3 regions of the Cellulomonas sp. URHB0016 genome follow, and region 2 is predicted to be linked to each of the others. Evidence: predicted binding sites of a transcription regulator. Region 2 holds the regulator's gene; each other region holds the start of a gene.
The links. The regulator LexA, encoded in region 2, represses DNA repair genes until DNA is damaged. The targets are predictions, from matches to a motif close to TCGAACANNTGTTCGA.
Positions count from the first base shown of each region.

Region 1: a site for LexA is predicted at 6,035-6,050, ahead of uvrA (excinuclease ABC subunit UvrA). Genes of this name have one in related genera too.
Region 3: a site for LexA is predicted at 5,834-5,849, ahead of ACVW07_RS02325 (Rv2578c family radical SAM protein). Genes of this name have one in related genera too.

Region 1 covers NZ_JBSRZU010000001.1:420,334-430,626, reverse strand. The annotation lists gene ribA (GTP cyclohydrolase II) at 1-335, shown strand, start outside; gene ribH (6,7-dimethyl-8-ribityllumazine synthase) at 332-799, shown strand; gene ACVW07_RS02030 (TerC family protein) at 1,052-2,056, shown strand; gene ACVW07_RS02025 (TerC family protein) at 2,067-3,173, shown strand; gene ACVW07_RS02020 (YciI family protein) at 3,196-3,486, opposite strand; gene ACVW07_RS02015 (acyl-CoA dehydrogenase family protein) at 3,572-4,729, shown strand; gene ACVW07_RS02010 (GNAT family N-acetyltransferase) at 4,733-5,251, shown strand; gene ACVW07_RS02005 (MBL fold metallo-hydrolase) at 5,261-5,956, opposite strand; gene uvrA (excinuclease ABC subunit UvrA) at 6,081-8,942, shown strand; gene ACVW07_RS01995 (acetyltransferase) at 8,939-9,592, shown strand; gene ACVW07_RS01990 (OsmC family protein) at 9,615-10,142, opposite strand; gene uvrC (excinuclease ABC subunit UvrC) at 10,266-10,293, shown strand, end outside.
Region 2 covers NZ_JBSRZU010000001.1:4,323,226-4,333,518, forward strand. The annotation lists gene ACVW07_RS19835 (class I SAM-dependent methyltransferase) at 1-271, opposite strand, end outside; gene hflX (GTPase HflX) at 379-1,899, shown strand; gene ACVW07_RS19845 (ATP-dependent DNA helicase) at 1,989-4,124, shown strand; gene ACVW07_RS19850 (L-lactate dehydrogenase) at 4,195-5,196, shown strand; gene lexA (transcriptional repressor LexA) at 5,301-6,056, opposite strand; gene ACVW07_RS19860 (LysM peptidoglycan-binding domain-containing protein) at 6,387-6,797, shown strand; gene nrdR (transcriptional regulator NrdR) at 6,916-7,431, shown strand; gene ACVW07_RS19870 (S9 family peptidase) at 7,441-9,453, shown strand; gene ACVW07_RS19875 (DUF5302 domain-containing protein) at 9,598-9,789, shown strand; gene serA (phosphoglycerate dehydrogenase) at 9,853-10,293, opposite strand, start outside.
Region 3 covers NZ_JBSRZU010000001.1:492,288-502,580, reverse strand. The annotation lists gene ACVW07_RS02350 (hypothetical protein) at 1-419, opposite strand, end outside; gene ACVW07_RS02345 (DUF349 domain-containing protein) at 556-2,634, opposite strand; gene ACVW07_RS02340 (peptidylprolyl isomerase) at 2,631-3,413, opposite strand; gene ACVW07_RS02335 (MBL fold metallo-hydrolase) at 3,573-4,316, shown strand; gene hisS (histidine--tRNA ligase) at 4,361-5,755, shown strand; gene ACVW07_RS02325 (Rv2578c family radical SAM protein) at 5,858-6,919, shown strand; gene aspS (aspartate--tRNA ligase) at 7,105-8,907, shown strand; gene ACVW07_RS02315 (GNAT family N-acetyltransferase) at 8,904-9,707, shown strand; gene ACVW07_RS02310 (MMPL family transporter) at 9,872-10,293, opposite strand, start outside.

The DNA of each region.
Region 1 (10,293 bases), 3.9 Mb from region 2:
GGCCCGCGGACCGCCGCGAGTACGGTGCCGCGGCGGCGATCCTCGCGGACCTCGGCGTCCGGCGCGTCAGCCTGCTGACGAACAACCCCGCCAAGGTCGCCGGCCTGCGGGCGCACGGCATCGACGTCGCCGAGGTGCGTGGCCTCGAGGTGGGTCGCACCCCGCAGAACGAGGAGTACCTGCGCACCAAGGCCACGTCCATGGGCCACCTGCTGCACCTGGCGGTGGGGACCGAGCGCGAGGCCATCGCAGTGGCTCCCGTGCTCGCCGCCCCGGCGCCACCCGGCGTCGACACGACCGACCACATGTTCGAGAACCTGGAGGACCTGGCATGAGCGGTGCGGGAGCGCCCACCCTGAACGTCGACGGCAGCGGCCTGAAGGTCGTCGTCGTCGCCGCGAGCTGGCACACGGTCGTCATGGACGGGCTCCTCGCGGGCGCGCGCCGTTCGCTCGCGGCGGCCCACGTGGAGGACGTCACCGTCGTCCGCGTGCCCGGCACGTTCGAGCTGCCCGTCGCCGCGCGGGCGGCCGCTGCGGCGGGCGCCGACGCCGTCGTCGCGCTCGGCGTCGTCATCCGGGGGGGTACGCCGCACTTCGAGTACGTGTGCTCGGCGGCCACGTCGGGCCTCACGGACGTCGCGGTGCGCACCGGGGTGCCCGTGGGCTTCGGCGTCCTCACGTGCGACGACGAGGCCCAGGCCCTCGACCGGGCGGGGATCGACGGGTCGCACGAGGACAAGGGTGCGGAGGCCGCGGAGGCCGCCGTCGCGACCGTCATGGCACTGCGGGGGCTCTGACGGGGGTCGGACCACCCGGCCGACGGTCCGACGCGCGGGTCGTGGTCGCAGGGATCGCGGTTCTGACACGGCACGGCGGACCGTCCGGACGTGGCCTATGCTGACGCACGTTGAAGGGGAGTACCCCACACACGATCCCGTCGTCATCACGGACCCGCCTGCGGGGCCCGGCGGAGTCGGTCCGCCGGGGAGCACCGTGCGGGCGGGGGAGACCTTCGGTGTCGATGCGTCTCTCGAACCGGAGGTCTGTGCATGGATGTGTCCGGCTGGGTCTGGGCCTCGACCGCCGTCCTCATCGTCGGCCTGATCGTCTTCGACTTCTTCGCGCACGTGCGCACCCCCCACGCCCCGACGTTCTCCGAGTCCGTGCGGTGGTCGATCTTCTACATCGCCCTCGCGCTCGTGTTCGGTGTCGTCATCGGGATGGTGTGGGGCTGGGTGTTCGGCGGCGAGTACTTCGCCGGGTACATCACCGAGAAGAGCCTCTCGGTCGACAACCTGTTCGTCTTCCTCATCATCATGACGAAGTTCGCCGTGCCGAGGGAGTACCAGCAGAAGGTGCTCCTGGTCGGCGTCGTGATCGCCCTGGTCCTGCGCACGGTGTTCATCCTGCTCGGCGCCGCCGCGATCGAGCAGTTCTCCTGGATGTTCTACCTGTTCGGTGCCTTCCTCGTGTACACGGCGGTCAAGCTGGCTCGCGAGCACCACGACCCCGACCACCCGGAGGAGGAGAAGCTCGGCGAGGGCCTCGCGGTCCGGACCCTCAAGCGCTTCGTCCCGACGACCGACGAGTACCACGGCGACCGGCTCACGGTGCAGATCGACGGCAAGCGGATGCTCACGCCGATGCTCGTGGTCATGGTCTCGATCGGGGCCACGGACGTGCTGTTCGCGCTCGACTCCATCCCCGCGATCTACGGCCTCACGGAGGAGCCGTACATCGTGTTCACGGCGAACGCGTTCGCGCTGCTCGGCCTGCGCCAGCTCTACTTCCTGATCGGCGGCCTGCTCGACCGCCTCGTGTACCTCTCCCAGGGCCTGGCGGTGATCCTCGGGTTCATCGGGGTGAAGCTCGTCCTGCACGCCCTGCACGTCAACGAGCTGCCGTTCATCAACGGAGGGGAGCCCGTCGAGTGGGCCCCCGAGATCCCCACCTGGCTGTCGCTCGCGTTCATCCTCGGCACCCTCGCCGTGGCGACGATCGCGAGCCTGCTGAAGACCCGGCACGACGACCGCGTGCCGTCACCCGAGAGCTGAGGACCACCCGTTGCACATCGACCCACTCGTCTGGCTGGTCTCGCTCGCGGTCGCCGGCGCGATCCTCGTGGTGGACGTCGCCGTCGTCGGCCGTCGCCCGCACGTCCCCAGCACCGCGGAGTGCCTGCGGTACCTCGCGCTCTACATCGGCCTGGCCGTGCTCTTCGGGCTCGGCGTCTGGGCCACGTCGGGCGCGCAGTACGCCGGCGAGTTCTTTGCCGGCTGGCTCACCGAGTACTCGCTCTCGGTGGACAACCTCTTCGTGTTCCTGCTGATCATGGGCCGCTTCGCGGTGCCCCGCGCCTACCAGCAGACGGCGCTGCTCGTCGGGATCATCCTCGCCCTCGTGTTTCGCGGGGTCTTCATCGCGGCGGGTGCGGCGGTCATCTCGTCCTTCAGCTGGGTGTTCTACCTGTTCGGCGCGTTCCTCGTCTGGACCGCGTGGAAGGTGTCCCGGGAGGGCGAGTCCGACGACGACGAGTTCCGCCCGCCGCTCCTCCTGCGCCTGGTCCAGCGCACGTTCCCGGCGTCGACCGAGTACAACGGCGTGCGGCTCACGGTGGTGTCGCACGGCAAGCGGCTGATCACGCCGATGCTCATCGTCCTCGTCGCACTCGGTGCCACCGACCTGCTGTTCGCGTTCGACTCCATCCCGGCGATCTTCGGTCTCACGAGCGAGCCGTACCTGGTGCTCATGGCCAACCTGTTCGCGCTGATGGGTCTGCGCCAGCTGTACTTCCTGCTCGGCGACCTGCTGAAGCGGCTCGTCTACCTGAACATCGGGCTGGGCGTGCTGCTCGGGTTCATCGGCGTCAAGCTGCTGCTCCACGCGCTGCACGAGAACGAGCTCCCGTTCGTCAACGGCGGCGACCCGGTCGCGTGGGCGCCCGACATCCCGATCTGGGCCTCGCTGCTCGTCATCGTCCTCACGCTGGGCGTGACGGCCTGGGCGAGCGTCGTGAGGTCGCGCAGCGACGAGCGGGCCGCGAACCGGTCCGGAGCCGAGCCCGACGTGACGCCCGAGGCGTCCGGGCCCGAGTCCGAGGACGGCGCGGACGACGTCGAGGGGTCCCACGGGGCCGGCGTGGCCGGGGGTGCCGACCGCGCTCGCCGCTGAACCGCGCGTGCAGCCGAGAGCGTCAGGCCGGGGTGCTCCACGGCCCGACCACGACGTCCCAGCTCCGCACGTCGGTGTCCCGGACGATGCCCTCGCGGACGAACGGGTCGGCCGCGACGACCGCGTCGAGCGCGTGCCGGTCGTCGGTGCGGAACACCAGCAGCGCACCCGGGACACCGTCGGTGAACGGGCCTGAGCCGAGCAGGACTCCCTGGCCGGCGAGGGTACCGAGGTAGGTACGGTGCTCGGGGCGGACGGCGTCGCGCACGTCGGTGCGGTCGTCGTAGGTGTAGCGGACGGCGTAGGTGGGCATGCGGGCATCCTGCCCGATCTCTGGTCGGACCGGTGTGCCGTACCACCGCCGGTCGACGTCGGGCCGCCGATGGCAGAGTGGCGTCATGGCCCGGACGCTGCGCACGCTGCTCACCGACGACCTGCTCGCCCGGGTGCATGGTCGCGCGGCCCGCCACGACCGCGACAACACCTTCCCGTACGACGACCTCGCGGAGCTCACCGAGGCGAGGTACCTCCGCGCGTTCGTCCCCGAGCGGCTCGGCGGCGCCGGCCTGAGCCTGGAGGAGGTCGCCCGGGAGCAGGTTCGTCTGGGTGCGGCGGCACCGGCGACGGCGCTCGCGGTCAACATGCACCTTGTCGTCACCGGCCTGGCGGCCCTGCTCGCGTCCCGTGGCGACGACTCGGTCGAGTTCGTCCTGCGCGACGCGGCGGCGGGCGAGGTGTTCGCGTTCGGCAGCTCCGAGGCGGGCAACGACCTCGTGATGTTCGGCTCGCGCACCCGGGCGGAGCGTGACGGTGCGGGCGGTTACCGCTACTTCGGGACCAAGATCTTCACCTCGCTCGCGCCGGTGTGGACGCGCCTGGCGACGTTCGGCCTCGACGACTCCGACAAGGACGACCCCCGGCTGGTGCACGGCGTGGTGTCCCGCGACGGCGTCCGGACGCGGGACGACTGGGACACGCTGGGCATGCGCGCGACGCAGTCGGCCACCAGCGAGCTCGACGGCGCGCACGCGCCCGCCGACCGGGTGTACCGGTCGCTGCCTCCCGGGCCGAGCGCCGACCCGTTCGTGTTCGCGCTGTTCGCGGTCTTCGAGATCCTCCTCGCCGCCGTCTACACGGGCGTCGGCCGCCGTGCGGTCGAGCTCGGCGCCGCCGCGGCGCGCCGGCGCACCTCGCTGAAGCACGATGGCCGCTCCTACGCGCAGGACCCGGACATCCGCTGGAAGGTGGCCGCCGCGGCGCTCGCCCAGGACGGCGCGGAGCTCCAGGTGTTCGCCCTGGCCCGCGACGTCGACGAGCAGGCCGACCACGGCCCGCGGTGGTTCGCCCAGCTCGTGGGTCTCAAGGTGCGGGCGACCGAGTCCGCCCGCACCGTCGTCGACCTGGCGCTGCGCGTCTCCGGTGGAGGCTCGTACTTCTCGGGGGACGAGCTCGGCCGGCTGTACCGGGACGTCCTCGCGGGGATGTTCCACCCGTCCGACGACGAGTCCGCGCACGCCACGGTGGCCGCCTCCGTGCTCGGACCGGTCGAGGAGTGACCCGTGCTCGTCCCCGACACGCTCGACGTCGCGACGTCCGCGGGCACCGTGGCGCGGCTGCGCCCCGTCGAGGAGGACGACTGGCGCCTCGACCAGGAGCTGTCCCGGGTGCCGGACGTCACCCGCTGGACGTACTACCCGCCGGACGTCTCCGAGGAGGAGGCGCGGCGTCGGGTGGCGCGCAACCTCGAGATCCGGGCGGAAGGGCGCGGCGCACGCTACATCGTGATGGCCGACGGCGTACCGGTCGGCACCATCGGAGTCGGTTCGCGTGTCTCCGGACCGTTCCTCTTCTACGCCCTGCTGCCGGTCGGCCGAGGGCGCGGCCTGGCGACGGCGGCGGTGTCCGCGCTCACCGCCTGGTTGCTGGCGCACGGCGAGAGCCTCGTGAGGGCGTCGACCATGGTGGGCAACTCGGCGTCCGAGCGAGTGCTGACCCGGGCGGGGTTCGAGCCCGGTGAGCTCGATGTGGAGCCCGACGGCGTCACGGTCCGGCGATGGGTCTGCGTCGCCGGACCGTGAGGAGCCGCGTCACCAACCGCGACGGCGCCACTCCTGCAGGTGAGGGCGCTCCGCGCCGAGGGTGGTGTCCCGTCCGTGGCCCGGGTACACCCACGTGTCGTCGCCGAAGCGGTCGAACAGGCGCGTGACGACGTCGTCGAAGAGCTGCGCGAACAGTGCAGCGTCTCCGTGGGTGTGGCCGACGCCGCCGGGGAACAGCGAGTCACCTGTGAAGAGATGGACGCGGCCAGGTGCCGACGAGTGTGACGGCTCCCGGTAGGCGAGCGCGACCGAGCCGGGGGTGTGCCCCCGGAGTGCGACCACCTCGAGAGTCAGGTGCCCGACGGCCAGGGCGTCCCCGTCCTGGAGGCGTCGATCGACCGTCACCCCCGTGGCCGCAGTGATCGCCTCCGCGTCCGCCGCGCCCGCGGAGACGGCTGCGCCGGTGACCGCCACGACGGACGGCAGCGCACGATGATGGTCGGCGTGGCGGTGGGTGAGGACCACGTGGTCCAGCCGGGCCGTCGGCGAGCCCTCGTGCACCAGGTGCAGGAGGCGGTCGGGCTCGTCGGCGGGGTCGAGCAGCAGCTGCGCGCCGTCGCGGCGGCACGTGAGCAGGTAGGCGTTGTTGTCCATCGGCCCGACCGCGACCTTGCGGATCTCGGCCTCGTCCAGCACCCGTGCCTGCGTCGGTCCGCCGACCGTGGCGTCGCCCGTGTAGGTCACATGCGTCCTCTCGGTGGAGAGCTCCCAGGATGACCTGGGCGGACGTCTTCGGCATGGCGAGCAGGGCTCCGGCTCGCGTCGAACAGGTGTGCGACTGTCGGCGGCGGGACGTAGACTTCCGGCCGTGAACGAACGTCTGGTGGTGCAGGGCGCCCGCGAGCACAACCTCCGCAACGTCGACCTCGACCTCCCCCGCGACAAGCTCATCGTGTTCACCGGGCTGTCGGGGTCGGGAAAGTCCTCGCTCGCGTTCGACACCATCTTCGCCGAGGGCCAGCGGAGGTACGTCGAGTCGCTCTCCGCGTACGCCCGGCAGTTCCTCGGGCAGATGGACAAGCCCGACGTCGACTTCATCGAGGGCCTGTCGCCGGCCGTCTCGATCGACCAGAAGTCGACGAACCGGAACCCGCGGTCGACGGTGGGGACCATCACCGAGGTGTACGACTATCTGCGCCTCCTGTACGCCCGCGCCGGCACGCAGTACTGCCCGGAGTGCGGCGAGCGCGTCACCGCGCAGACGCCGCAGCAGATCGTGGACCGCCTGCTCGAGCTCCCGGAGGGGACGCGCTACCAGGTGCTGGCGCCGGTGGTGCGCGGCCGCAAGGGGGAGTACGCCGACCTGTTCAAGGAGCTGCAGGCCAAGGGCTTCGCGCGGGCCCGTGTCGACGGTGAGGTCGTGCAGCTCACCGAGCCACCGACCCTCGAGAAGAAGCTCAAGCACGACATCGAGGTCGTGGTCGACCGCCTCGTGGCGCGCGACGGCGTGCAGCGACGGCTCACCGACTCCGTCGAGACGGCGCTCGGGCTCGCGGGCGGCATCCTGGTCGTCGAGCTGGTCGACGCCGACGCGGACGACGCGTCCCGCGAGCGCCGGTTCTCCGAGCACCGCGCGTGCCCGAACGACCATGTGCTCGCGCTCGACGAGATCGAGCCGCGGACCTTCTCGTTCAACGCGCCGTACGGTGCGTGCCCCGAGTGCACCGGCATCGGCACCCGGCTCGAGGTCGACCCGGACCTCGTGGTGCCGGACGAGGACCTCTCGCTCGACGAGGGCGCGATCGCGCCGTGGTCGCAGATCTCGAGCGAGTACTTCGCCCGGGTGCTGAGCGCGCTGGCCCAGGACATGGGCTTCTCGACGAGCGTCCCGTGGCGGGCCCTGCCGCAGCGTGCGAAGGACGCCGTCATGTTCGGCCAGAACCACGAGGTCAAGGTCCGCTACAAGAACCGGTGGGGCCGGGAGCGCCAGTACTCGACGGGCTTCGAGGGCGTCGTCACGTTTCTCGAGCGGCGCCACACCGAGACCGAGTCGGACTGGAGCAAGGAGAAGTACGAGGCCTTCATGCGCGAGGTCCCGTGCCCGGTCTGCCGCGGCGCACGGCTCAAGCCCGAGGTGCTGGCGGTCAAGGTCGGCGACCGGTCCATCGCGGAGGTCTGCGAGCTCCCGATCCGCGAGGCCCGCACGTTCCTCGACGGTCTCGTCCTCGGCGAGCGCGAGCGCGCGATCGCCGCCCAGGTGCTCAAGGAGATCCAGGCACGCCTGGGCTTCCTGCTGGACGTCGGCCTGGACTACCTCTCGCTCACCCGGCCGGCCGCGACCTTGTCGGGCGGCGAGGCGCAGCGCATCCGGCTCGCCACGCAGATCGGCTCCGGGCTCGTCGGTGTGCTGTACGTGCTCGACGAGCCGTCCATCGGCCTGCACCAGCGGGACAACCGGCGCCTCATCGACACGCTCACCCGGTTGCGGGACCTCGGCAACACCCTGATCGTCGTGGAGCACGACGAGGACACGATCCGCACCGCGGACTGGATCGTCGACATCGGCCCAGGGGCGGGCGAGCACGGTGGGCGCGTCGTGCACTCGGGCGACCTGGACGGGCTGCTGAGCTCCGCCGAGTCGGTCACGGGCGCGTACCTGTCGGGTCGCCGCGCCATCCCGATGCCGGCCGAGCGGCGGCCCGTGGACAAGAAGCGGCAGCTCACCGTCGTGGGTGCGAAGGAGCACAACCTGCAGGGCATCGACGTGTCGTTCCCGCTCGGGACGCTGACCGCCGTCACCGGTGTGTCCGGGTCGGGCAAGTCGACGCTCGTGAACTCGATCCTGTACACCGTCCTGGCGAACGAGCTGAACGGTGCCCGGCAGGTCGCCGGACCCCACAAGCGCGTCACCGGGCTCGAGCACCTGGACAAGGTGGTCCACGTGGACCAGGGGCCGATCGGGCGCACGCCGCGGTCGAACCCCGCGACGTACACCGGCGTCTGGGACCACGTGCGTCGGCTGTTCGCCGAGACCACCGAGGCCAAGGTCCGTGGCTACACGCCCGGGCGGTTCTCGTTCAACGTCAAGGGCGGCCGCTGCGAGGCGTGCTCCGGCGACGGCACGCTGAAGATCGAGATGAACTTCCTGCCCGACGTCTACGTGCCGTGCGAGGTCTGCCACGGAGCCCGGTACAACCGCGAGACGCTCGAGGTGCACTTCAAGGGCAAGACGGTCGCGGACGTGCTGGCCATGCCCATCGAGGAGGCTGCCGAGTTCTTCGCTGCCGTGCCGGCGATCTCGCGCCACCTGCGCACGCTCGTCGACGTGGGGCTCGGTTACGTCCGGCTGGGTCAGCCCGCCCCCACGCTCTCCGGCGGTGAGGCGCAGCGCGTCAAGCTGGCTGCCGAGCTGCAGCGACGGTCCACGGGCCGCACCATCTACGTGCTCGACGAGCCGACCACCGGTCTGCACTTCGAGGACATCCGCAAGCTGCTGGGTGTGCTGCAGTCGCTCGTCGACAAGGGCAACTCGGTCATCGTCATCGAGCACAACCTCGACGTCATCAAGAACGCGGACTGGGTGGTCGACATGGGGCCCGAGGGCGGCAACGGCGGCGGTCTGGTCATCGCCGAGGGCACACCGGAGCACATCGCGACGGTGCCCGCGAGCCACACCGGCCGGTTCCTCGCCGAGGTCCTGGAGCCCGTGGCGGAACGGGTCTCGGCGTGACCGCAGAGCGGCAGGGGGCGGGCGGTCCGCTCTCCGAGGAGGTCGGCAGCGAGCACGAGGACGTGGCGATCCTGCGCGAGGACGACGAGCGGGTCGCGCCGCTCCTGGCCGCGGGATGGACGGTCGAGTCCGAGTCGTGGGGTGCACGGTTGCACCTCACCGACGACGACCACCTCGCGAGGCTCGCCGCACGGGTCGAACAGGTCCGTGCGCAGGGCTGGCGGGTCGTGCGGTTGGGCCCGGACCAGGCCGAGGCGATCGTGGCGCTCGATGCGCTCTGCGCGGTCGACTACCCCTGGACGCCGGCGACGGCCCACGACGTCCCCGGCGTGGCCGAGCTCGAGAGCTCCCTCGCCCTGGGCGGCTGGTGGGCGTTCGGCGCGTTCGGGCCACTCGGGGACCTGGATGCGGTGACCGTGCTCTACCCCGCCGACGCCAGGGTCGACACCGAGTTCACGGTCACCCGCCGCGCGGTCCGCGGCCGTGGTCTGGCGACCGCGGTGAAGGCCGCGGCGGTCGTCGAGCTCGCGGCGCAGGGGCACCGGGTCTTCGGCACGGGCGGCGCCGCGGTCAACACGGCCTCGCTGCGCGCCAACACCGCACTGGGGTACGTCCTCGAGCCGCGGTGGCTGAGTCTGCGGCGGCCCTGACCGCGGACGGGACGGTGGTGCGTCAGCCGGCGCCGACGGCTCCGGCAGCAACGCGCCCGGTCCGGTACGGCACGGGCTCGTGGCGCACCGGGAAGTTCACCGACCGGGAGATGAAGCAGTGCTCGTGGGCCCGGTGGTGCACGTCGGACAGCAGTCCGTCGGTCACGGGCGCCCCGTCGGGCAGGTGCCGCCCGGCGGCCACGGTCACCTGCGGCCGCAGCACGACCTCCGTGAACTGTCCGTGGCCGGCCGCCTCGACCCGCATGGTGCCCGTCGCATGGTCCTCGTACGCGACGACGACGATCCCGGTGGCGGCCGCGAGGTGCAGGAACCACAGCATGTGGCACTGGGCGACGGAGCTCACGAGCAGCTCCTCGGGGTTGTAGCGCATCGGGTCGCCACGGAACGACGGGTCCGACGACCCCAGCAACGGAGGCTTGGCCCCGATGCGTACCTCGTGGTCGCGCGAGTACGCGGTGTAGCTCGTGGTGCCGTGCGAGCCGGCACCGGTCCAGGTGAGGTCCGCGGAGTATGTGTGCAGGGGGCCCATGCAGCCAACCTAGCCGCGCAGACCGCCCCTGCATGGCAGGACAGGGGACAGCTCGTCGCTCGTCGCGCGGGGGGACGGCCGGCCGGGTCGGCCACGTCGGTGGTGCGAACTAGGCTCGACGGCATGGCCGATCCCGCGACCTATCGTCCCG
Region 2 (10,293 bases):
CCACCGCCCAGACGCGCGCCCCCGGGGACGCCAGGGCGAGGCTGAGGGCCACGGGACCCCACCCGCAGCCGAGGTCCAGCAGGTCGCCGGTGCGGGGCGGCGCCGGCGCCGTCCGCAGCAGCACCTGCGTGCCGAGGTCCACGTGGTCGGGGGAGAACACCCCACCGGCGGTCTCGACCTGCAGCGTCCGGCCTGCCAGCTCGACCGAGATCGAGCGGCGCTCGACCGTGGACGCGGGCTGCGCGGTGAAGTAGTGGTCGTGCCCGGTCACGGCGCCGACCCTACCTGCTCGTGCGGGCGCTCGGCCCGGAGCGAAATGCGTCGCCCGTCCGTGGTGCGCGTGCGACCCTGGAGGCACCCCCGGACGAGAGGAACCGCGTGAACGACCCGCAGCACACCACCAGCGACGCCGAGGTCGCCGTGACGCCTCGAACGCCGCAGGAGGTGGCCGACGACGTCGTCGCCCGGGTGCTCGCCCGGGCCGGGACGGCGGTGCACGACGGCCGCACCGTCCACTCGTCGTACGACGGTGACCAGCTGGACCTCGAGGAGCGCACGTCGCTGCGCCGTGTCGCCGGTCTGTCGACCGAGCTCGAGGACGTCACCGAGGTCGAGTACCGGCAGCTGCGACTCGAGCGCGTCGTGCTCGTCGGCCTGGCGAGCGGGTCGGCCGACGAGGCCGAGATCTCCTTGCGCGAGCTCGCCGCTCTCGCCGAGACGGCCGGCTCCGAGGTTCTCGACGCACTGCTGCAGAAGCGCCGCTCACCGGACCCGGGGACCTACCTGGGCTCGGGCAAGGCGGCCGAGCTGGCCCAGCTCGTCGCGGCGGTCGGCGCGGACACGGTCGTGGTCGACGGCGAGCTGGCACCGTCGCAGCGGCGAGCGCTGGAGGACATCGTGCGCGTGAAGGTCGTGGACCGCACCGCGCTGATCCTCGACATCTTCGCTCAGCACGCCAAGTCACGGGAGGGCAAGGCGCAGGTCGAGCTCGCTCAGCTGGAGTACCTGCTCCCGCGCCTGCGCGGCTGGGGTGAGTCGATGTCGCGGCAGGCCGGTGGCCAGGTCGGCGGCGCCGGTGCCGGCATGGGCTCGCGCGGTCCCGGCGAGACGAAGATCGAGCTCGACCGGCGGCGCATCCGCAACCGCATGGCCAAGCTGCGCCGGGAGATCGCCGCGATGGAGCCGGCCAGGCTCACCAAGCGGGCGTCGCGCAAGAAGCACGCGATCCCGTCCGTCGCGATCGCCGGCTACACGAACGCAGGCAAGTCGTCGCTGCTGAACCGGCTGACGAACGCCGGCGTGCTCGTGGAGAACGCGCTGTTCGCCACGCTGGACCCGACGGTCCGCCGCGCCGAGACCGTCGACGGTCGGGTGTACACGCTCGCGGACACGGTCGGGTTCGTCCGGGCGCTCCCGCACCAGCTCGTCGAGGCGTTCCGGTCGACGCTCGAGGAGGTCGCCGACGCCGACCTCATCCTGCACGTCGTCGATGCGTCGCACCCCGACCCCGAGGGGCAGATCGCCGCAGTGCGGCACGTCTTCGCGGACATCCCCGGCGCGATGGACGTGCCCGAGATCATCGTGCTCAACAAGGCCGACACGGCCTCGGCCGAGGTCATCGCCCGGCTCAGGTCCCGCGAGGTGCACTCGGTCGTGGTCTCCGCGCACACCGGCGAGGGCATCGAGGAGCTCCAGGCGCTCGTCGCCGACCAGCTTCCTCGTCCGGGCGTCGCCGTCGACGTGGTCGTCCCGTACCACCGGGGCGACCTCGTGAGCCGCGTCCACGAGCACGGCGACATCGACTCCGAGGAGCACGTCGCCGACGGGACCGCGCTGCGGGCACGGGTCGACGCCGGCCTCGCTGCCGAGCTCCAGGCGGCCGCGCAGCCGCGTGCCTGACCCGACCGACCCGTCGACCCGCTCTTCGCCTCGGCGGCCGCGGTTCCGCGCCGGTCGGGACCCCGTCGGCCGCCCACTAGGCTGACGCGGTGCCTCCCGCAGACCCGTCCGTCGGCGACCTGCTCGACGTGGCGGTCGGCGCGCTCGGCGGGTCGCGGCGCGAGGGCCAGCACGAGATGGCGCTCGCCGTCGCGCACGCCCTGGAGACCGGCGAGCACCTGCTCGTCCAGGCCGGCACCGGCACCGGGAAGTCCCTCGGCTACCTCGTCCCCGCGGTACGGCACGCCGTCGTGGCGGACGAGCGGGTCGTCGTATCCACAGCGACGCTCGCGCTGCAGCGCCAGGTCATCACGCGCGACCTGCCCCTCGTCGCGGACGCGCTCGCGCCCCGGCTGCCCCGCGCACCGAAGATCGCCCTGCTCAAGGGGTGGCACAACTACGTCTGCGTGCACAAGGTCGCGGGCGGGTACCCGGAGGACGATGCGGGCACCCTGTTCGACCTCGGTGAGCACGCCGGCGCCGCGGAGCATCCCGCACTCGGCGGCACCGGCCGCGGCGGCGGGGGCGAGTCGCTCGGTGACCAGGTCGTCCGGCTGCGCGCGTGGGCGGAGCAGACCGGCTCCGGCGACCGCGACGACCTCGTCCCCGGGGTGAGCGACCGGGCCTGGCGCCAGGTGTCCGTCACGTCGCTGGAGTGTCTCGGCTCGAGGTGCCCGATGCTCGACGAGTGCTTCCCCGAGCGCGCCCGGGCCGCCGCACGGGACGCCGACGTCGTGGTCACCAACCACGCGATGCTCGGCATCGCGGCGTCCGGGTCGCCGGGGGTGCTGCCCGAGCACGACGTCCTGGTCGTCGACGAGGCCCACGAGCTCACGGACCGGGTGACCGCCCAGGCGACCTCCGACCTGTCGCTCGCCAGCGTCGACCACGCGGCCCGGCTCGCCAGGCGGTACGGCGGGGTGCCGACGACCGACCTCGACTCCGCGGGCCAGGCGCTCGCGACGGTGCTCGTCGACCTTCCGGAGGGACGGTTCCCGCAGGGCCTGCCCGACGGCGCGCGGGACGCCGTGGCTGCGGTGCGCGACGCGTCGCGCACCTTGCTCAGCGTCCTGAGGCCCGACACCGCCACGGGCGGCAAGCAGGTGGCTGCCGACGGCGGCATCAAGATGGCGTCGTCCGCCATGCTCGCGCTCTACGAGACCGCGGAGCGCATGGCGGCCGACCCGGAGGACAACCGGCACACGGTGCTCTGGTGCGCCCGGAGCGAGGACCGTCGCGGAGCAGTCCTCACCCGGCTGCACGCTGCGCCGCTCGCCGTCAACGGTCTCATCCGGAGCAACCTGCTGGCCGGGCGCTCCGGCGTCCTCACGTCCGCGACCCTGGCGATCGGGGGATCGTTCGATCCCGTGGCACGTGCCGTCGGCCTGGAGGTGCGGCCGGACGCCGAGCCTGTCGGCCCGCCGTCCCTCGTCGTCGACGGTGCCTCGGACGGCGCTGCCACGACGTCAACGACGACCATGGCGCCGACGCGGTCCGCGTCCGGTGCCGCCGGGTCGCCGTGGCTCGGTCTCGACGTGGGCAGCCCGTTCGACTACGCCCGCCAGGGGATCCTCTACATCGCGCGACGGCTGCCACCGCCCGGACGCGAGCCCGCCACCGACGCCCAGCTCGACGAGATCGAGGCCCTCGTCGGTGCCGCCGGCGGACGGACGCTCGGCCTCTTCTCGTCGCGGCGGGCGGCCATCGCCGCCGCGGCGGCCATGCGCTACCGGTTGGACGTGCCCGTCCTGCTCCAGGGCGACGACCAGCTGCCGACCCTCGTGGCCCGGTTCGCCGCCGACGAGCCGACGTGCCTGTTCGGCACGCTGTCGCTGTGGCAGGGGGTCGACGTGCCCGGACCTGCGTGCCGCCTGGTACTGATCGACCGGATTCCCTTCCCCCGTCCCGACGACCCCGTCCGGTCCGCCCGGTCCGAGGCGGTCGCCGCCGCGGGGGGCAACGGCTTCATGGCCGTGTCCGCCACGCACGCGGCGCTCCTGCTCGCCCAAGGGGCAGGCCGGCTCATCCGCACCGTCGAGGACAGGGGCGTCGTCGCCGTCCTTGACCCGCGGCTCAGCACGGCCCGTTACGGCGAGTTCCTGGCGCGGTCGCTGCCGGAGTTCTGGCGGACGACCGAGCGGGACGTGGCCGTCTCCGCCCTGCGGCGGCTGGCCGCGTCCGGCTAGCCTCGACGTGTCGGCGGGGGTGCCGAACACGTCGGCAGCACCGCGCAGCCGTGCGATCCGAGGAGGATGCATGACCGAGAGCCGCGACAGCGACGAGGTACAGCTGGCACCGTCACCACCACGCCGCCGCACGTCCAAGCTCGCGATCGTCGGTGCGGGCGCGGTCGGGTCGACGATGGCGTACGCCGCCCTGATGCGTGGCGCCGCCCGGACCGTCGCGCTCTACGACATCAACTCGGCGAAGGTGCAGGCCGAGGTCCTGGACCTGGGGCACGGCATCCAGTTCATGCCGATGGCGGAGGTCGTGGGCTCGGACGACATCGCGGTGTGCGCCGACGCGGACGTCGTCATGTTCACCGCCGGTGCCAAGCAGAAGCCCGGGCAGAGCCGGATGGATCTCGCCGAGGCGACGATCTCGCTCGTCCGCACCGTGCTGCCCTCGCTCGTCGAGGTCGCGCCCAACGCGATCTACGTCATGGTGACGAACCCCGTGGACATCGTCACCTATGCCGCGCTCAAGCTCTCCGGGCTGCCCCCGACACAGCTGTTCGGTTCCGGCACGGTGCTCGACTCGTCGCGGCTCCGCTACCTCATCGCCCAGCAGACGGGCGTCGCGGTCCAGAACGTCCACGCGTACATCGCCGGCGAGCACGGCGACAGCGAGCTTCCGCTGTGGAGCTCCGCGAGCATCGGGGCCGTCCCTCTGCTCGAGTGGGACGGTCTCGGTGGGCACGGGCCGCTCACCGCAGAGCTCCGCGACGTCATCGCCCGCGAGGTCATCGACTCGGCGTACCGGATCATCGAGGGCAAGGGGGCGACGAACTACGCCGTCGCGCTGGCCGGCTCACGGATCATCGAGGCGATCCTCAACGACGAGCGCCGCGTCCTGCCGGTCTCGTCGCTGCTCGACGACTTCTACGGGATCAGCGACGTCTGCCTGTCCGTCCCGACGATCGTCGGCGCGCGAGGCGTGATGGACCGGCTCGCGGTGCCGATGTCCGTGGACGAGCTCGCCGGGCTGCGTCGTTCGGCGGACGCGCTGCGCTCCGTCGCGCAGCGCTTCGGCCTCTGACTCCGCGGTGTCGCCACCGGGCGGGCGAGGCACGGGACGCCTGACGGGTCCGGGATCCCCGGTGGAGCCCCGGGTGCCCGCGCGACGCGGGCACCCGGGGGCGATCACAGGCTGCGGAGCACGCTCACGACCCGACCGAGCACGGTGGCGTCGTCGCCCGGGATCGGCGAGTACGCGGCGTTGTGCGGCAGCAGCCACACGTGGCCGTCGGCTCTCTTGAACGTCTTGACGGTCGCCTCGCCGTCGATCATGGCCGCGACGATCTCCCCGTTCTCCGCGACCGGCTGGCGTCGGACGACCACCCAGTCACCGTCGCAGATCGCCGCCTCGATCATCGAGTCGCCGCTCACGCGGAGCAGGAACAGCTCGCCGTCGCCGACGAGCTGGCGGGGGAGCGGGAACACGTCCTCGACGACCTGCTCGGCGAGGATCGGACCGCCCGCCGCGATGCGCCCGACGACGGGCACGTACGACGGCGTGGGCACCGACTCGTCTCCGTCCATCCCGCCGAGCAGCCCGCTGCGCGTCCCGTCGGGAGCCGTCCAGGCCCCGACGCCGCGCGAGTCGTCGGGGTGGACGACCTCGATCGCCCGGGGCCGATGGGGGTCCCTGCGCAGGTAGCCCTTGCGCTCCAGGGCGGTCAGCTGGTGCTTGACGCTCGACGGGCTCGTCAGTCCGACGGCCTTCCCGATCTCTCGCATGCTCGGGGGATATCCGCGCGACTCGACGGACGTCCGGATGGTGTCCAGGACCAGGCGCTGCCGCGCCGAGAGCTCGTCGGGTCCCTGGGCGCCGTCGGGCAGCTCGTAGATGGTCGCCAGATCTGCGTCGTGCCGGGACGCGTCCCGTGTGTCCGCCACTGCACCCTCCTTGGTCGGGGCCGCGTGGGCTCCCTGTCCGGTCCTGCGAGCCGCCGACGGCTCTCGGGCTGGTCGCCCTGCGAGCACTCCCGCACCGGTCACCGTCCTGTCAGTGGTCGGTGGTGGGCTGTCCCCGCACCGCCAGCGTAGAGATCACAGTCGTCCAGATCAAACACATGTTCGATCCGGTCTCGACACGTGTCGGCGGTGAGTGGTAGACATCGTACAGACGTTCGACGAACACCCGTTCGAACACGGGGATCGCGGAGCGCCGCACCGTGCAGCGAGACCGGCCCCGACGCCGGCCCGGACGTAAGGGAGAGAGCGACGATGACCGCACTGGTGACCGACCAGCCCTGGCTCGGCCGGGCGCCCGGCTTCGCATCCTCCGTCCGCCGTGCCGGTCGCCCGCCCGCCGGTCGCGCGTCGACTCCGGCCGGTGACGGTCCGCTCCGCCTCACTGCCCGGGGCCGGATCGTGCTCGGGGTGCTGACCCTGCTCGTCGTGGGCGCCGGCATCGTGCCGTGGCAGGCGGGCCGGGCGTCGGCCGACGGGCCGTCCGGAGCGGTCGAGGTCGTGCGCCATGTCGTGCAGCCGGGCGAGACGCTCTGGGGGATCGCGCGTGAGGTCGCAGGTCCGGGCGACGACGTGCGGGACGTGGTCGTGCGGCTCGTCGAGCTCAACAACCTGCCGAGCGCCGGCCTCATGGCCGGGCAGTCGATCGTCGTCCCTGTGGCCTGACCGTCGGTCTCCAGGTCACGGGTCGCCTTGCACGCGGCGAAGGCGGTGGCCTAGCGTCGCCTGGACGTCCACGGCGAACGCGGTCCCGCGTCGTCAGGTCAGCTCGAAGGGGATCGCGGTGCACTGTCCGTTCTGCCGACATCCAGACTCCCGGGTGGTCGACTCCCGTACGTCCGACGACGGCTCGTCCATCCGGCGACGCCGCCAGTGCCCCCAGTGCAACCGGCGGTTCAGCACCGTGGAGACCGCGAGCCTCTCGGTCGTCAAGCGCTCGGGCGTCACCGAACCGTTCAGCAGGGCGAAGATCACGGGGGGCGTGCGCAAGGCGTGCCAGGGCCGGCCTGTGAGCGAGGACGACCTGGCGCTCCTCGCGCAACGCGTCGAGGAGGCGCTCCGCGGTTCGGGTTCGGCGGAGATCGACGCGTACGAGATCGGGCTCGCGATCCTGGGTCCGCTCCGGGAGCTCGACGAGGTCGCCTACCTGAGGTTCGCGAGCGTGTACCAGGCGTTCGACTCCCTGGAGGACTTCGAGGCGGCGATCACCGTGCTGCGCGCCGACCGGACCGCCACCGATGCCGGTGACCCGACCGGAGAGGACGCGACCGTTGCGCCGGGGGGCGCGTCGGCGTCGTAGGTTCGTCTGATGATCGCCGACGACCTGCCGCTGCTCCGTGTTCCCGGCGTCGCCGCCGTCCTCCCCGACGGGAGCGCGGCGATCGTCTCCGTGACCCACCCCGACCTCGACGCCGACGAGTACGTCGGGCAGCTCTGGTCGGTACCGCTCACCGGGGACGACATGCCCGACGCGCACCGGCTCACGCGTGGGCACCGCGACACCGCACCGGACGTGTCGCCGGACGGATGCTGGGTGGTCTTCTGCCGAGCCGAGCCGAAGGGCAAGCCGCAGGTGTACGTCGTGGAGGCGACCGGTGGCGAGCCGGTGCGCCTGACGGACGCCCCGCTCGGCGCATCGTCGCCACGCTTCTCGCCGGACGGCACCCGTGTCGCCTTCCTCGCCCGCGTGCCGGACGAGGGTCGTTACCTGCCTGACGGTGATCCTGCGGCGGAGCCTCCGCGTCACATCACCGAGCTCCGCTACCGGGCGGACGACGTCGGCTTCCTCCGGGACCGTCCGAGGCGCCTCTTCGCGGTCGACGTCCCCGAGGGCGACCTCGTCGGCATCGAGGTGCCGCGACCGGTCGCGCTGACCGCGGGAGACCTGGAGCTCGACGAGTTCCGCTGGCTCCCCTCCGGCGACGCGCTCGTCGCCACGACCGCCCGGCACAGCGCGCGCGAGCACGACCTGCGCGCCGACGTGGTGCTCGTGCAAGCTCGTCCCGAGGGGCCGCCGTCGGCACCCCGGCCGATCACCGATGCCGACGCGGGCAGCACCCTCGACGTCCACCTCGCCCAGCCGTCCGGCGACGGGCGCACGCTGTGGCTCCTCGCGACCGACCTTCGGGAGTCGGGTCTCGAGTTCGTGGCCGCACACACGGGGCTCTACCGCGTGGCACTCGATGCGACGGCCATGCCCGTGACCTCACCGGAACGCCTGACGGACGAGGACTCCACGGCGCTGCTGCGCTCCGTGCTCGTCGAGGTCGACGGGTTGCCGCTGGTCGCCGTCGAGACACGCGGGTCGGTGCACCTGGCCCGCCTGGACGCTGACGGACGGCTCCGGACGGTGCTCGGGGGGACGCACGTGGTGTCCGGAGTCGCGGTGACGGCGGACGGTCGCAGGGCAGTGGTCACGGCGGCCGCGCCGTCGTCGTCCGGTGACCTTCTCGAGGTGGATCTCGGCACGGGTCGGATCCGGGCGCTGACGGACCTGTCGGCGCCCCTCGTCCGCTCAGGCGGGCTGCGGGTGCCGGTCGAGCTGACGGCGAACGCGCCGGACGGGTACGCGGTGCATGGCTGGGTGGTCCGCCCAGATTCCGAGCGGTTCGGCGGCGGTCCGCACCCCACCATCCTCCTGATCCACGGCGGACCGTTCGCCCAGTACACGCACGCGCTGTTCGACGAGGTGCAGGTGCTGGCAGGGGCCGGCTACGCGGTGGTGCTCGGCAATCCTCGCGGGTCGTCGGGGTACGGACGTGCTCACGGTCGCGCGATCCGTGGTGGGTTCGGGACCGTGGACGCCGACGACGTGCTCGCGCTCCTGGACGGCGCCTTGGCGGACCCGGCCCTCGACGGTGACCGGGTGGGCGTGATGGGTGGGTCGTACGGCGGCTACATGACCGCGTGGTTGACGACCCGGACCGATCGTTTCGCAGGTGCGATCGTCGAGCGCGGCTTCCTGGACCCCGTGAGCTTCGTGGGCTCCAGCGACATCGGCTGGTACTTCGGTCTGGCCTACCTGGGCGACAGCCGGGACGGGGGCGAGGTGGCGGTGGCGGCGCAGTCGCCGATGGCGCACGTCGGGGACGTGCGGACGCCGACGCTGGTGATCCACTCCGAGCAGGACTGGCGCTGCCCGGTCGAGCAGGGGCAGCGCTGGTTCGTCGAGCTGAAGCGCCGCGGTGTCGGGGCCGAGCTGCTCCTCTTCCCGGGGGAGGGGCACGAGCTGACGCGGTCGGGCCGGCCGCGTCACCGCCACCAGCGGTTCGAGCACGTGCTCGCCTGGTGGGGCCGTCACCTGCCTGTACAGCAGGCCTGACGGCGGGGCCGACGAGCCCGCCGGTCACCGGCACGGTCCCGGCGGTGGGACCATTGCCCTGGCGTCCACGGCTCGGGTCGGTCAGGCTGACGGTCGGGGCCGACGACGCCCCCAGCACCGAGCACCCCACAGGAGGAGACGCCCATGGCGAACGACGAGAGCAAGCCCGGGGCGGTGACCGAGGACGCGAAGGCGAAGTTCCGGGAGGCGCTGGAGCGCAAGAAGTCCACGCAGCACCGGACTGCCGACGGAAGCTCGAACACCGGTCAGGTGCACGGCTCCGAGACGGCCGGCCCGTCGCAGCGTCGGTTCCAGCGCAAGAGCGGTTCCGCCTGACCCCATGACGACGAACGCCCCCGGCCTCTTCTCGAGGTCGGGGGCGTTCGGCATGTCAGCGCGTCAGGAGAGCACCCGCAACCGCACCGACTCGGGGCGCGACGAGAGGGCCTCGACCACGACCGGGTCGACCGCGGAACCGGCGTCCGTGACCACGTAGCCGAGCTCACCGCGCGTGGCGAGCAACTGGCCCTCGATGTTGACGCCGTGCTCGGCGAGCGTCGCGTTGACGGCGGCGAGCACGCCGGGCACGTTGCGGTGGAGGTAGGCGAGCCTGTGCACACCGGGCGGCTGGTCGAGCGCCACGTTGGGCAGGTTCACCGACAGGGTGGTGGACCCGGTCGCCAGGTAGTCGCGCACCTTCTGCGAGACGAACTGGCCGATCGCCTCCTGCGCCTCCTCGGTCGATCCGCCGGTGTGCGGGGTCAGGATGACGTTGGGCAGGCCCCGCAGCGGCGACTCGAACGGGTCGCCCTTGCGCTTCGGCTCGACCGGGAACACGTC
Region 3 (10,293 bases), 3.8 Mb from region 2:
CACCGGGCCACGTCGGTGCCTGTCCGCTGCACGGTCGTGACCTTCAGTGGACCGATGCGCACGACGTCGTCGTCCGTCAGGGCCGCCTCGGCAGCGACCCGTCGGGGATGCGGGTCTGCCCGGTGGGCACGGGACACGACGAGCACCTCGACCCTGGCCGGAGGGCGGAGCCCGGTGTGCACCCACGCAGCGCTGCACCGACCGACGACACCTCGACGCGGCACCAGGTCCGCGACGGCCTCGCAGCGCAGCGCAGGCGTGTCGTCGAGGTCGGCGGCGATCGCGACATCACCCCAGAGAGGGCGCACGACACGATCGCGCACCAGTGCGTGCCAGGCCGCCGCACCGACCTCGTCCCGGCGGACGATCGACGGCAGGGTCACGGGAGGCGGTCGGTAGACGCTGAGCCTGGAGTTCATGCACGCAGGATGTCGCGTGACGCCGGACTCCGTGAGGGCGCCTGTGGACGACGGCACCGATCCACCGAGACGACCGTGCCCCACCGGCGCCAGGGCGACGGTGGGGCACGGTCGAGACGCTCGGCTCCGGGCGGAGTCAGCCCCGGGCTTCCTCGGCGGCCCGCTGGACCTGCTCCAACCAGCTGCGGCGTGCGTCGAGCGCGGCACGGGCGTCGGCGATCCGGCGGGCGTCGCCGGCAGCCTCCGCCTTGGCCAGGTCGGCCTCGAGCCCGGCGATCGCCTGCTCGAGCTGCGCCGCGGCCCCTTCGGCACGTGCTCGCGTCTCGGGGTTGGTGCGACGCCACTGGCTCTGGTCGGCATCGCGGACAGCGGCCTCGACCGCGCGCAGCCGTCCCTCGATCCGCTGGATGTCTGCCCGCGGCACCTTCCCCGCGGCCTCCCAGCGGTCCTGGATCGAGCGCAACGCCTGCTTGGCTGCGGCCAGGTCGGTGACCGGCAGCAGCGCCTCGGCCTCGCCGAGGATCGCTTCCTTGACCTCCAGGTTCGCGCGGAACTCGGCGTCCGTTGCCGTCGCCTGCGCGTCGCGGGCCGCGAAGAACGCGTCCTGCGCGGCGCGGAACCGGGCCCACAGCGCGTCGTCGTCGGCGCGGCTGGCACGCCCGGCCGCCTTCCACTGCGTCATGAGGTCGCGGAACGTGCCTGCCGTGGCGCCCCAGTCGGTGCTCGACTGCAGCTTCTCCGCCTCGGCGACGAGAGCCTCCTTCGCCGCCTTCGCGCTCGCGTTGCGACTCTCCAGCTCGGCGAAGAAGTGCCGGCGCTCCCGGTCGAACGTCGTCCTGGCATGGCTGAACCGCTTCCAGAGGGCCTCCTCCGTCGGCCGGTCCAGGCGGGGTCCGGTGCGCTGGGCCTCTTTCCACTGGTCCAGGAGGGTGCGCAGCTGCTCGCCCGCGGGTCGCCACTGGATGCGCGACGGGTCGGTCGACGCGACACGCTCCGCCTGCTCGACGATCTCCGTGCGGGCCACGACCGCGGCCTCGCGAGCGGCCGCGCGCTCGGCCTCGGCGACGGCACGTCGTTCGGCGGCTGTCTCTCGCAGCGCGTCGAGGCGGGTCCGCAGACCGTCGAGGTCGCCCACCGCGGCGGGCTCCGACAGCTCGTCGGTGAGGCGGGCGAGCGTCTGGTCGATCTCCTTGACGGACAGCTCGGTCCCGGTCAGCCGTGCCTCGAAGAGGGCCACCTTGGCCTGCAGGTCGAGGAACCGGCGGACGTACAGCGCGAGCGCCTCGTCAGCGGTCGCGCCAGGGAACTGGCCGACGACCCGTTCGCCCGCGGCCTCCCGGACGTACACGGTGCCCTCGTCGTCCACGCGGCCGAACGTCGTCGCGTGGGCCGCCTCGGCCGCATCGAGCGGCGGAGGCGTCGGCGCGACCACGGCGGGCGTGCCCGTCGACGGCGGTGCGGCCGGGTGAGCCGGAGGGTGCGGCACCGGACGCGGCCGGGGTGTCGGGTGCGCAGAGGCGGGCGTCGGACGGGCCGCGCCGGGAGTCGTCACGGTCGTCGCCGCCGGCTCCTCGCTGGCGGCCGGTCGACCCTCCTGCGCCTGGTCCGCGGCGGGCTCGCCCTCGGGGGCCTGGTCCGCGGCCGGCTCACCTTCCGCGGCACGGTCCTCGACCGCTGCGCCGTCGTCGGTGGCCTCGCCGTGCCCCCCGTCGACGGGCTTCGCCTCGCCGTCGGCGGCGACGGCTTCGCCGCCGGCCTCGTCGGCCTCAGGGGCGACCGCCGCGGCCTCGTCGGTCACCGCCTGCTCCTCGACGCCCGCGGTGTCGCCCTCGATCGGCTCCGGCGTGGGCTCACCGAGCGAGACGGGCTCGTCGGCCGACTCCTGTACCGGCTCGTCCACGGGTTCGGTCGCGGAGTCCTCCACGGAGCTGTCCACCGAGCCGCCCACCGAGTCGTCGGCCGACTCCTGTACCGGCTCGTCCACGGGTTCGGTCGCGGAGTCCTCCACGGAGCTGTCCACCGAGCCGCCCACCGAGTCGTCGGCCTCGACCGCCGAGCCACCGGCAGCGGCGTCCTCGGCTGCATCGGGGAGGGCCTCGCTCGCCACGTCCGGCGCGCCGGCGACGGCGCCCGTCTCGCCGTCCGGCTCGTGCGTCGAGGAAGCGACCGTTGCCGTCTCGTCGGGCTCGGACGCCGGTGCGGGGGTCTCGGTCATTGGGTCTCCACTCCCTCGATGATGACGTCGGTCGTCGGGGCCGTGAAGCTGCCCTTGTCGACGGTGCCCGCGTCAGCGATGGCCTGCAGCACGTCCATGCCGGACGTGATGTGGCCAAACACGGTGTAGCCGCCCGCCGAGTCCGACGGGATGGTGCTGTCCTCGTAGACGAGGAAGAACTGGCTGCCCATCGAGCTGCCGTCGTTGCCGACGCGCGCCATGGCGATGGTGCCCGCCGGGTAGACGTCGTCGGCCGGCGCGTTCTCGACAGGGCCCCAGGTGTACCCCGGGCCCCCCTGGCCGGTCGCCGTCGGGTCCCCGCACTGCAGCACGTGGATGCCCTCGGTCACCAGCCTGTGGCACGACGTGCCGTCGAAGTAGCCCTCCTGGGCGAGCGTCACGAAGTTCGCGACCGCCTGCGGTGCCGCGGCGCCGTCGAGCGAGATGCCGAGGGGTCCCTGGCTGAGGTCGATCGACCCGGTCCACTCGCGGCCCTCCGCGAGCGACGCGGCAGGCAGGACGCCACCGTTGCCCGTGCGGGGCGTCGCACTCGTCTCGGGGGTCGAGGCGTCGGTCGGGACCGCCGTGGTGTCGGCTCCGGGCGTCGAGTCGTCACGCGTGAGCGCGATGGCTGCGACGATGCCGATGACGAGGACGAGCGCACCGGCGACGCTGCCGGCGATGACCCGTTGACGGTGACGGGCGCGGGACCGGGCCTGGCGCTCCTGCCACTTCTCGTAACGGCGGCGCTCGTACTCACGCTCGCGCTTGCTTGACACGCACACACTCCTCGCGTCGAGGTGCGGTGGGGCAGGAGCACTACCTGCCGCACTGCACGAAGGGACCCGGGACAGTCTAGGCAAGCGAGGGCCCGGACGAGCCAACGACCGACGCGCGGACGTCGGCGCGTCGATCCGGGACCGTCTAGCGTGCCGTGCATGCAGCTCTCGACAGTGGTGGCACCGGTGTTCGCGGCGCGGTGCACGCTCGTCGTGGCGGAGCACGGGGACTGCGTGGTCGTCGACCCGGGCGCGGGGGTCGCCGGTCAGGTGACGGAGCTCGTCGAGCGCCACGGACTTCGGCCCCGGGCGCTGCTCGCCACGCACGGTCACGTGGACCACACGTGGGACGCGGCCGCCCTGGTCGAGCGGTTCGACGTGCCGTTCCTCCTGCACGCGGGCGACGCGTACCGGCTCGCGGACCCGTTCGGCACGCTGGGCGTGCTCGGGGGACCGTCACCGCACGACCCCTCCGGACCCTTGGCGCAGGCGCTGGCAGCGGCCGGTGTCGCGCCGTCGGCGTACCAGATGCCCGAGCGCGTCGAGGCGTTCGGGACCGCGGTGGGCACCAGGTCGGACGACGTCGCCCTGGCATTCGGCTCCGTGCACCTCGTCGCCCGGCACGCGCCCGGCCACACGGAGGGGTCGACGCTGTACCTGCTCGACGTCGACGGTGCAGGTCTGGTCGCTCTCACGGGCGACGTCCTGTTTGCCGGCAGCATCGGTCGCACGGACCTGCCGGGCGGCGACGAGGCGGAGATGGGTCGCACCCTGCGCGAGGTCGTCGCGACGCTCCCGCCGCAGACCGTCGTGCTGCCCGGGCACGGCCCGGGGAGCGACGTCGCCACGGAGCTGGCCACCAACCCCTACCTGCGCGCGGCCGCCCGGCAGGCGCCCGCCTGAGAGCGGAGGCGTCGGGCCTGCGGAGTCTGGAAGGATCGGGCCCCATGGCCAGACCGACCCCCCTGTCCGGATTTCCTGAGTGGCTCCCCGAGGGCCGCCTCGTCGAGCAGCACGTGCTCGACGTCCTGCGCCGCACCTTCGAGCTCCATGGGTTCGCGGGCATCGAGACCCGGGCGGTCGAGCCGCTCGACCAGCTGCTGCGCAAGGGCGAGACGTCCAAGGAGGTCTACGTCCTGTCGCGCCTCCAGGAGGACCCGGACGAACCCGCCGCCCGCGGGCACCGGGAGGCCGAGCGTGGCCTCGGTCTGCACTTCGACCTCACCGTGCCGTTCGCGCGCTACGTGCTCGAGAACGCCGGACACCTCGCGTTCCCGTTCCGTCGGTACCAGATCCAGAAGGTCTGGCGGGGCGAGCGCCCTCAGGACGGGCGGTTCCGCGAGTTCGTCCAGGCGGACATCGACGTCGTCGGTGCCGGTGCGCTGCCTTACCACTACGAGGTGGAGCTCCCGCTCGTCATGGCCGAGGCGCTGGGCGCGCTCCGCGACATCGGGATGCCGCCCGTGCGGATCCTGGTGAACAACCGCAAGGTGGCGGAGGGGTTCTACCGGGGACTCGGGCTCACCGACGTCGACGCGGTGCTCCGCTCCGTCGACAAGCTGGACAAGATCGGGCCGGATGACGTCGCTGCGCTCCTGGTGGCCGACGCGGGCGCGACCGACGCGCAGGCCGCCGCCTGCCTCGAGCTCGCCGCGATCTCGGGGGCCGACGAGACGGTGATCGACCGGGTCCGGGCGCTCGCCACGCAGCACGGCGTGGTGCACGAGCTGCTGGACCAGGGTCTCGCCGAGCTCGGCGCGCTCGTGCATGCGGCGGCCGAACGTGCACCGGGCGTCGTCGTGGCCGACCTGAAGATCGCGCGCGGCCTGGACTACTACACGGGGTCGGTCTACGAGACGGTGCTCGTCGGGCACGAACAGCTCGGCTCCATCTGCTCCGGCGGGCGCTACGACACGCTCGCGTCCGACGGCACCACGACCTACCCCGGCGTCGGGCTGTCCGTCGGCGTCTCCAGGCTGGTGTCGCGCCTCCTCGGGGACGGTCTCGTCCGTGCCACCCGTGCGGTCCCCAGCGCCGTCCTGGTCGCCGTCACGCAGGAGGAGGACCGCGGCCGGTCCGATGCGGTCGCAGCCGCCCTGCGTTCCCGTGGGATCCCGGTCGAGGTCGCCCCGTCGGCCGCCAAGTTCGGCAAGCAGATCCGGCACGCGGACCGTCGCGGCATCCCGTTCGTCTGGTTCCTCGGGCAGGCGGACGACGAGGGCGTCGTTCACGGGGACGAGGTGAAGGACATCCGGTCCGGCGAGCAGGTCTCCGCCGACGCGGCGTCCTGGCGGCCGCCGGCCGAGGACCGCTGGCCGCGCGTGGTCCCCGCGGAGGGCTGAGCGCGGCACCGAGGGACGGTCGGGGCGGGCGAGGTCTGGAGTCTTCGGGCAGCGCGCGGAGCACGGTTGACGCGGCGGTCGAACACATGTTCGACTGGTGGCATGAGGTGGGACGGGCAGCGGCTGACGGCGGACCAGGACGAGGGGACCTTGCCCGGGCTCCCGCTCGCCGGGCTCGTCCGCACGGTGCGGACGCCGGACTTCGCCGGCGTGACGTTCCACGAGGTGCTGTGCCGCAGTGCGCTCAACAAGGTGCCCGAGGCGTCTCAGATGCCCTTCCGGTGGACCATCAACCCGACGCGGGGTTGCCTGCACGCCTGCCGGTACTGCTTCGCCCGGCCCACGCACGAGTACCTGGAGCTCGGTCCTGGCGTCGACTTCGAGACGCAGATCGTCGTCAAGACGAACGTGGTCGAGGTCCTGCGTGCGGAGCTGGCACGCCGGTCCTGGGCGGGTGAGCACGTCGCACTCGGCACCAACACCGACCCGTACCAGCGCGTCGAGGGTCGCTACATGCTGATGCCCGGGATCATCGAGGCACTCGCGAGCAGCGGGACGCCGCTGTCGATCCTCACCAAGGGCACCTTGCTGCGGCGCGACCTGCCGGTGCTGGTGGAGGCGGCCGCCCAGGTGCCCGTCGGGATCGGGGTGTCGTTGGCCGTCGGCGACGAGGTCCTCCAGCAGAGCGTCGAGCCGGGCACGCCGACACCACGCGCTCGGCTCGACCTGATCCGTGCGGTCCGCGACGCCGGCCTGCCGTGCGGCGTCATGGTGGCGCCGGTGATGCCGTGGCTGACGGACGGGACGGAGCAGCTCGACGACCTCCTGCGCCGGCTGGCCGACGCCGGCGCCAGCGGCGTGACGGTCCTTCCGCTGCACCTGCGCGGGTCGGTGAAGCCGCTGTTCCTCGCGTGGCTCGCCGAGCACCACCCGGGCCTCGTCGCGCGCTACGAGGCGCTGTACGGCCCGCGCGCCACCGTGCCGGCCGAGTACGGCCGCTGGCTGCGCGACCGGGTGGCGCCCCTGCGCGTCCGGCACGGATTCGGCTCCTCGTCAGGGCACCGCGAGGACCGTGGCGAGGGGGCCTACCCGGACGGCAGCATGCCGTGGCGGCGGATGGTCGCTGCGCCGGATCTGCAGGTGGCGCAGCCGACGCTCTTCTGATGACCGGCTGGTCCTGTCCCGGCGCCGGCCGGGCCGCCGCGACGCGGTGACGGCACGGGTACGCGGGGCGGTATGGCGCGAGGTATGCGAGGCGGTGTTGCACGGCGTCCCCGCAGGCGGCGGGCACTAGGATCGTGCGGGCGCCCGACGGGCGCGACACCACTTCCGATCACGAAGGACCTTCCGTGCTCCGTACCCACACGGCCGGCTCGCTGCGAGCCGAGCACATCGGCACCACCGTCACCCTCACGGGTTGGGTGGACCGCCGTCGTGATCACGGCGGCGTCGCGTTCGTCGACCTGCGGGACGCGTCGGGGATCGCCCAGGTCGTGATCCGGGACGAGGCCGTGGCCCACGGTCTGCGTGCCGAGTACGTGCTGAAGGTCACGGGTGTGGTGGGACGCCGTCCGGAGGGCAACGAGAACGCGCACCTCGCCACGGGCGAGGTCGAGCTCGTCGCGGCGGAGGTCGTCGTGCTCAACGAGGCGGCCCCGTTGCCCTTCCAGGTGTCGTCGTCGCTCGACGAGACCGTGGGGGAGGAGGCCCGGCTCAGGCACCGCTACCTGGACCTGCGCCGTCCGGCGCCCGCCCGGGCCATGCGGCTGCGGGCGAAGGCGAACCAGGTCGCCCGTGCGGTGCTCGACGCGCAGGACTTCGTCGAGGTCGAGACGCCGACACTGACCAGGTCGACGCCCGAGGGCGCCCGCGACTTCCTCGTCCCCGCGCGTCTCGCGCCGGGCTCCTGGTACGCGCTCCCGCAGTCCCCGCAGCTGTTCAAGCAGCTCCTCATGGTCGGTGGCCTGGAGCGGTACTACCAGATCGCCCGGTGCTACCGCGACGAGGACTTCCGGGCGGACCGGCAGCCGGAGTTCACGCAGCTCGACGTCGAGATGAGCTTCGTCGAGCAGGACGACGTGATCGCCCTCGGCGAGCAGATCATCGTCGCCCTGTGGCGTCTCATCGACGTCGAGATCCCGACGCCGATCCGTCGGATGACCTTCGCGGACGCGATGGCGCGCTTCGGCAGCGACAAGCCCGACCTGCGGTTCGGGTTCGAGCTCACCGAGCTCACCGAGTACTTCCGGGAGACGCCGTTCCGGGTGTTCCAGGCCCCGTACGTCGGCGCGGTCGTCCAGCCGGGTGGCGCCGCGACGCCTCGCCGTGGCTTCGACGCCTGGCAGGAGTGGGCGAAGCAGCGCGGCGCCAAGGGTCTCGCCTACGTCACGGTCGGCGAGGACGGCGAGCTCGGCGGCCCGGTCGCCAAGAACATCACCGACGCCGAGCGGGCCGGTCTCGCGGCCGCCGTCGGGGCGAGCCCGGGTGACGCGATCTTCTTCGCCGCGGGCTCGGTCGCCGAGGCGCGATCGCTGCTCGGCGCCGCACGGCTGGAGATCGGCCGCCGTGGTGGCTTGATCGACGAGGACGCCTGGGAGTTCGTCTGGGTCGTGGACGCACCGCTGTTCAAGCCCACCGGCGAGGACGACGACGTCGCCGTCGGTGGCGGCGCCTGGACCGCCGTCCACCACGCGTTCACGTCGCCGACGCCTGAGTGGATCGACACGTTCGAGCAGGACCCGGGCAAGGCGCTGGCCTACGCCTACGACATCGTCTGCAACGGCAACGAGCTGGGCGGCGGCTCCATCCGTATCCATCGCCGGGACGTGCAGGAGCGCGTCTTCGAGATCATGGGGATCGGTGCCGCCGAAGCGCAGGAGAAGTTCGGCTTCCTGCTCGACGCGTTCCAGTTCGGGGCCCCGCCGCACGGCGGCATCGCATTCGGCTGGGACCGGATCATGGCGCTGTTGACGAAGTCGGAGTCGATCCGCGACGTCATCGCGTTCCCGAAGTCCGGCGGCGGCTACGACCCGCTCACGGCGGCGCCGGCGCCGATCACGCCCGAGCAGCGCCGGGAGGCCGGTGTGGACGCCAAGCCGAAGCCGTCCACGCCGCCCGCAGCAGGGTCGGCAGGGGAGCGGCCGACCGCGTGAGCGTGCCGCTCGACCGGCTTCCGCAGGCGTGGCGTGGCCACCGCGTGCTCGCGGGTGTCGACGGGCGCTGGCAGGACGCCGTCGTGGTCGGCGACGACCGTGGCGTGCTCCTGGCGTCGCCGTCGCCGCGCGGCCCGTTCCTGCTGGCCCTCGGGGACGGGGCAGCCGTCGAGCGGCTCGTGGCGGACGCCGCCGCGTGCCGGCTGGAGGTCGGATCACCGCTGGCGCGAGCCGGGTTCGTCGACCGGGCCGGTTGGCTGAACGTGTCCCGTGGCACCAGGCTGTCGGAGGCTGTCCTCTCATCGCTCGGGCTGGCGCCGTTCTCTACGTGGGACTGGTTCTCGACGGACGAGGCACCGCCTCCGCATGACGGCGAGGGGGCCGTGCGCCGTCTGGACCCGGTGGCTGAAGCAGCTGCGATCGGTGCCTGCCTCGACTCGGCGAACCCGGCGACGACCGCGGACCCGGCCAGAGCGGGTGAGGCCGGCTGGTGGGGCGTCGACGGCCCGGACGGCCTGGTCGGGGTGGTCGGTGCGGCGCGTCGAGGGGCCCGGGACGGCGCGCAGTCGTGGCACCTGCACGGCCTCGGCGTGGTGCCGGACGCCCGTGCGGCCGGTATCGGCTCGGCCCTGACCACGGTGGCCGTCCGGCGGGCGTTCGTCGAGGGTGCCTCGTTCGTCAGTCTGGGGATGTACGCGGAGAACGTGGTCGCCCGTCGGCTGTACACGCGCCTCGGCTTCTCCCTCGACACGGAGCTCGCGTCATACGGGCCTGCGGGCATCTCCCGGCCTCCGGCCTGACCGGGCGTCCGACACGGGCGGTCGCGTCACCAGCGTCGCGGCGGGGGGGGGGCGGTCCCGGTGAGGCTCTCGTGCGCACCCGATACCGGGTCCTCGTCCGGCGGCAGCACGGGGACGCTCGCTCGCGGCCGCGCCGTCATGACGTGACGCCGGACGTCGGGCCCCTAGTGGCTGATCGAGAACCGGGCGTGCAGTCGGCGCAGGAACTTCGGCGCCCACCAGTTGGCGCGCCCGAGGATGGTCATGGTCGCTGGTACGAGCAGCAGCCGCACCAGGGTCGCGTCGACGAGCACGGCGACGGCGAGCGAGAAGCCGACCTCCTTGATGACGAGCATCTGCCCGGCGACGAAGCCGGCGAACACGACGATGACGATCGCCGCCGCCGAGGTGATGATCCGCCCGGAGCGCTGCAGGCCGAGCCGCACCGCCGCGTCGTTGGGCAGCCCGCTGTCGTAGAGCTCCTTGATCCGGGAGAGCAGGAACACCTCGTAGTCCATCGCGAGCCCGAACGCGAACGCGATGACGAGGGCGACGACGTACGTCTCGATGCCGCCGGCCGACGTGAATCCCAACAGCCCGGACAGGT